One region of the Lysinibacillus capsici genome, then DNA from elsewhere that is predicted to be linked to it. Evidence: riboswitches for the same ligand, from Rfam matches in the RefSeq annotation. Region 1 holds a riboswitch; the other holds the start of a gene.
What was found. Region 1 has a riboswitch for cobalamin ahead of LCP48_RS21440 (hypothetical protein). Riboswitches for the same ligand answer to the same signal wherever they lie in the genome.
Positions count from the first base shown of each region.

Region 2: it holds a riboswitch for cobalamin, as region 1 does, so the genes downstream of both, LCP48_RS03060 (ABC transporter substrate-binding protein) here and LCP48_RS21440 (hypothetical protein) in region 1, are expected to answer to the same signal.

Region 1 covers NZ_CP084108.1:4,336,662-4,339,868, reverse strand. The annotation lists gene ytvI (sporulation integral membrane protein YtvI) at 1-140, opposite strand, end outside; gene LCP48_RS21450 (hypothetical protein) at 231-785, shown strand; gene LCP48_RS21445 (glutathione peroxidase) at 866-1,411, shown strand; cobalamin riboswitch at 1,536-1,733, shown strand; gene LCP48_RS21440 (hypothetical protein) at 1,892-2,449, shown strand; gene LCP48_RS21435 (ABC transporter substrate-binding protein) at 2,433-3,207, shown strand, end outside.
Region 2 covers NZ_CP084108.1:630,646-633,852, forward strand. The annotation lists gene LCP48_RS03055 (acyl-CoA dehydrogenase family protein) at 1-1,575, shown strand, start outside; cobalamin riboswitch at 1,633-1,815, shown strand; gene LCP48_RS03060 (ABC transporter substrate-binding protein) at 1,952-2,920, shown strand; gene LCP48_RS03065 (FecCD family ABC transporter permease) at 2,917-3,207, shown strand, end outside.

The DNA.
Region 1 (3,207 bases):
ACAATTGGTTCTAAGAAAAATGCACTAATCCCAGCAAGTATTAAAGGCATGGACACTGGGATAATAAAATAGGCAGCTAGAAGTAGGGATATTATCACAATCAACCGAAAAATCAATTTCCTAGCATTAAATTTATTCATAAACTCACCTTCTTTGCGAAAAAAATTAAGTTAAGTGTACCATAAATCAAATTTTATTACGTTCTGAAACAATAAAGGTAGGGATGAATTATGGAAAAAGAGATTTTGCAACTTTTTAGTAATCTAACAGAGCATGATCGCGATATTCAATATGAATCTTACGAGGAATTAATGAAAATTATGCAGGAACCCGTAGATTGGACATATGCAGTTTGGGAACAGCTAATAAAAGCACTTACATACAATAATGGTTATTCTCGTGCACGTGCTGCACAAATTTTATGCGCTTTAGCTGCAAAAAGTGATCCAGAAGAAAGGGTCTTGGAGGATTTTTTAAAGATTTGGGCTGTGACTTACGATGAACAATCTGCTACGGCAAGGCATGCATTACAAGCAATTTGGAAAATTGGACAGGCGGGTCCAGTACAAAGAGATTTGGTTGTATCGTATCTAGCTAAAAGATTTCAAACATGTATAGATGAAAAACAGCCATCTCTTATTCGTCAGGATATTATTATGTCATTTAAAAAGCTATATGATCAAACAAATGACTCGAAATTATTAGATATTGCCCATCGTTTAATTAATGAAGAACAAGATGCTAAATATAAAAAGAAGTATAAGTCAGCCATCCGTTCAAAGTAGCGAGGTGGTGTTTTTTTGTGCAAATTCTTTGATGAACGATAGAATAGTCAACTATAATGAATGAAAAAAGGGGATTATGCATGAGCATTTATAATTATCTAGTTCGGAAGCCTAATGGCGAAATTTTATCGATGGAAACATATCGTGGAAAAACAATGTTAATTGTTAACACGGCAAACCAATGCCGATTTACATATCAATTTGAAGACTTACAGAAAATGTATGATAAATATGGAAAAGAGAATTTTGTAGTTCTTGGATTCCCTTGTGATCAATTTGGCCATCAAAATCCTGAAGATGGGGAGGAAACTAAGCATCTATGCAAGGTAAACTATGGGGTCACATTCCCGATTTTTGAGCTTGTACAGGTAAATGGAGAGGCTACACATCCACTCTTTAATTATTTAAAGCATGAAGTGGATTACCGAGAGTTTGGGAAGGCAAGTATGCAGGAGAAAATGTTGGCAGAAGCAATTGTTCAACTTGCCCCAAGCTTTTTAGATGGTCGTAATATTCGCTGGAACTTTACAAAATTTCTAGTAGATGCTAATGGTAAGACCGTCGCACGCTTTGAACCAACAGATTCACAGCTCGATATTGAAAAAGCAATTGAAACACTATTATAGTAAATTTCTTAATAATGTAAAAATTTGTTAGAGTTTTCTCTTCAAGTAGAAATAATGCTATATTTTAAAACTGTGTACAGCTATTTTTTCTGAAGCATATATGATAAACTGCTTTACAAATGAAATATTCTTGCAGAATAAAGGTGCTAATTAGCATAATCGGGAATCCGGTGAAAAACCGGAGCTGTTTCCGCAACTGTAAGTGCAGCCATTATAAAGATTTACCACTGTCTCAAAGAAGATGGGAAGGTCCTTTATAACACATTCGTTTCATGTGACGAACTGTACAAGCCAGGAGACCGACCTTTATTTGAACGTATAAAAACTTCTCGGAAGCTAGGAGGATATACGGCAAATACATAGGCTTTGTCCAGTTTGATGGCTCATTATGTTATTTTTGTCGTTCCTTTGCAAAAAGGAGCGACTTTTTTATGCCTTTCAAATATGAATTTTTCATTATAGAAAATAGGGGGGAAGCAAGTGAAAAAAGATGCCCGTTATTCTTGTTATCCATTTATGCGTGAGAAAGCTTCAACGGTCGATTTTGAAATTCGAACAGATAGCCTGACAACACATCTAGGAGTTGCATTAGCTGCGGTAAAAAAAGAGGATGTTCAAGTTGTTGCTGAGGATTTATTGCTTATGTTACCTATGGCTTATCATGTGAATGGCTCAGTACGTGGGAAATTAGCAGTAACTGAAGAGGATTTATCTTGGTTAAGTGAACGTTATGATTTTTACGTTCGCCATGTGAAGGAAGAGATTCAAAGTTTTGTTTTACCTCAAGGAACAGAGGCTGCTGCAGCCTTACATCTTTGTCGCAGTGAGGCAAAAAAATCATATCGTACTTTACACAAAGTATCAGAAGAACGAGAGGTTCCTGCTATTCTTTTCGATTACCTTGGTTTATTAGCTAATGTATGTTTTGTCATGGCTGTTTTTATGAATCAGCAAGCTGGAATAGCGGAAATACCGTTTATTAGTAAATCCTACCCAATGAAAAAGAAAAAGGAGAATAACAATGAAAAAAGTATTTAATTTCCAATGGCTATCAGTGCTCTTACTTGCACTGGTATTAGCAGGCTGTGGCACTGCTGAAGATACAAAAAATAAAGATGCTTCGCAAGATACACAACAAGCAGAGAAAACAAGCTATAAAGTGACAGATGACCGTGGAGTGGAAATAGCGTTTAATGAAGTACCAAAAACAGTTGTATCTTTACAACCAAGTAATACTGAAATTTTGTTTGCTTTAGGTGTTGGCGATAAAATTGTAGGAGCAACTGAGTACGATACTTACCCAGAGGAAGCACAAAAAATTGAACGTGTCTCTGATACTACGAATTTTAACAGTGAAAGAATTATAGCGTTAAAGCCAGATGTTGTCATTGCTTATACAATCGGTGATAAGGATGCACTAAAGCCGCTTGAGAACGCAGGAATTAAAGTATTTGTTATTCAATCTGCGACTACTTTTGATGATGTTTATGGAGATATCGAACAAATTGCTGCTGTGATGGGTGTTGCTGATAAAGGAAATAAATTAAATGAAGAGATTAAAGCGAAAATTGCTGAAGTACAAATGAAGGTGAAGGACGTAAAAACGCCGAAAAATGTTTATTTAGAGGTTAGCCCTAAGCCAGACATATATACAGCAGGCTCTAGCACTTTCCAGCAAGAAATATTAGATGCAGCTAATGTTAATAATGTTTTTTCTGACTTGAATAGCTGGGCAAAAGTGAGTGAGGAAGATGTTATTGCGAAAAATCCAGATGTTATTTTAACAACAGTAAACT
Region 2 (3,207 bases), 990 kb from region 1:
GAGTTTTTATCCTATGCCCAACGAGAGTTAACAGATTTTGGTGAGCTATGTGCAGGTGATATTGATACGAGGGCAAAGCATACAGATCGACTGGGTGAGCCTCGCCTTCAAAGATATGATGCCTATGGTAAAGAGATATCAGAGGTTTGGGTTAATGATGGCTATAAAAAAACGATTGAAGAGACATATAATACTGGGATTGTAGGTTATGTACACAAGCATATTCCGCAGCTAGGTCACAAGGGGAATTATGTTTATAGCTTTGCACAAGGTTATTTGCTATCACATGCAGAACCTGGATTTTATTGTCCCGTAACATTGACGATGGCTACTGCCTATCTATTAGATCATTATGCAGATGAAGAGGTAAAGCAACGTTTTTTACCACATGTTTGTGCAACAGGTGACACAGATTTATATGAAGGTGCGACCTTTTTAACAGAACGTCAAGGAGGCTCTGACGTCGGTGCAAATGTGGTGGAGGCGAGAAAGGATGGCACTGCGTATCGTCTATATGGTGAAAAATACTTTGCATCCAATGCGGGCATGTGTGGTGTAGCGATGGTATTGGCACGAATAGAAGGGGCGCCAGCAGGTTCCAAAGGCTTAACGTTGTTTGCAGTTCCTTGGCGTAAAGAAGATGGAACAACAAATCATCTACGTATTCGCCGATTGAAAGATAAATTAGGCGTTCGGGCAGTTCCATCTGGTGAGGTAGAATTTGATGGTGCACTTGCCTATGTTGTAGGGGAGCAAAATAAAGGGATTTATTATATGCTAGAAGCACTAAATCTCTCAAGAATTTGTAATGCAGTCGCTTCTATTGGTATTATGCGTCGTGGCTTCTTAGAGGCAAAACATTATGTAACCAATCGACATGCATTTGGCAAGCCCTTAACACAATACCCTATGATTCAGGATACTTTAGGGAAATTTGCAGCTAAGTTGCACGTGGAAGTAGCGACAGTTTTTGATCTTATTCAATTATACGATAAAGTGACAAGTGGACAGGGAACACAGCAAGAACTTATTATGAATCGTTTATATATTGCCATTATGAAAAAAGAAACGGCAGAGCAAGCTGTTCACTATGCCAGTGAGGCAATTGAATTACACGGGGGTAATGGCTATATAGAAGACTTTGTAACGCCCCGCTTATTAAGAGATGCGCAAGTGTTGACGGTGTGGGAGGGGACGGCTAATATTTTGGCCTTAGAACTCATTCGTTTAGTGGATAAGTTTCATGCACATGAACTGTTTGTCTGTGAGATGGAGGAACGATTAGAGAAATTAGCTGACAGCTCACTAGTACAAATCGTTAAAGAACAATTGGCGAATATTTCTATGAAACTGCAAATTTTTAGCGCTTTAGACGCGGCAACGAAAACTTTTGAAGCAAAAGGTATGGCTGAAAAAATGGCTCACCTTTATGAAAGTGTCATAGCGGTTGAGTGGGCACATAAATTTGGTGGGAAATATGAAAAACTAGCGGACGTTTATTTAGAACAGACATGGTCACTAAGAGAAATGGGTGCTCAAATGAAAACAGTCCAATACTTTTCTGAAATTGTATAATGGCCGGGTAGTCGTCTTGAATGGAGGCGACTTCTTTCATTTTCATGTATAATGAAATCAACTGAATATTATAAAGGTTCTTTACTTAAGTAAAGTGAAAAGGGAAATCGGTGTGATTCCGATGCGGTCCCGCCACTGTAAGTGTGAGTTTTTTCAAATGATGCCACTGAAGATTTCGGGAAGGCTTGAAAAATCGCAAGTAGCACTAGCCAGGAGACCTGCCTTTATAACGACATGACAACCTACGAGGATAGGGTGGTGGATTTTGTATCAGTTTTTTGGTGCGATTTTGCCCCCTCATCGTTCAAAGATGAGGGGTTTTATTTTGATGCAGAATAAAGCGAAATGTCGCATGGACCAACGAAGGAGGATTCACATGAAGAAATTTTGGAAAATAGGATTATCAGCATTTTTAGCAGTAGGCTTGCTAGCTGCTTGTGGGCAGGAAGCAAAAGATAACAAGCCATCTAACGAGCAGCAAACACAGCAAGAAACAGCACAAGTGGATGAAGCAACATTCCCAATGACGGTAACAGATGCCCTTAATAAGGACATTACACTTGAAGCACCTCCTGAGAAAATTGTTTCACTTATTCCAAGTAATACTGAAATCCTTTTTGGACTAGGTTTAAATGATGAAATAGTTGGTGTTACTGACAACGACGATTATCCGCCAGAGGCAGCTGAGAAGGATAAGGTTGGTGGTATGGAGTACGATATTGAAAAAATTATTGCCTTAAAACCAGATATCGTTTTTTCACACGAATCTAGCATGTCTCTTTCAGAAGAGGCTATTGCACAGCTTGAATCAGCAGGTTTGAAAGTATTTGTAGTAAGAAACGCACAAGACTTTAATGAAACATATACAACAATTGAGCAACTTGGACGTGCTACAGGAAAATTACCAGAGGCAGAAAAAATTGTTGCTAATATGAAGGCAAAAGTAGAAGAAGTTTTGTCTAAAGTCAAGGATGTTGAACCCAAAAAAGTATTAGTTGAAGCATCAGATGAGCCAGATATTTATACAGCTGGCAATGGTACGTTTATGAACGCGATGCTTGAAATGATCAATGCAGAGAATGTAGCTGTAGATGGCGATAATTGGTATAAAATTGATGCAGAACAAATTATCGCAAAAAATCCAGATGTCATCGTGGTGACATATCATTATGTACCAGATATTTTAACGAAAATACCAAAACGGGCGGGCTTTGATACGATTAATGCCGTAAAAAATAATGCGATTGTGCAGGTAGATGAAAGTACTACAAGTCGTCAAGGGCCACGTTTAGCAGAAGGTCTAGAAGAATTAGCAAAAGCAATCTATCCTGAGGTATTTAAGTGAAAAAAATAGCACTAGCCTATACACTAACATGTACGCTTCTTCTTATTAGCATCTGGTGTGGCGTAGCGATAGGCTCAGTTCATATTCCATTAGAAGTATTATGGAATAAGGCGGTTGATGAAACAGCCGCCAATATTTTTTGGAAAATTCGTTTGCCTCGCGTGTTATTAGCGGGACTAGTAGGCGCATCTCTAGCTATTGCTGGAGCAGCATTCCAAGGTTTATTAAAAAATCCATTAGCAGATCCATATACACTAGGGGTTTCATCAGGGGCATCTGTTGGTGCT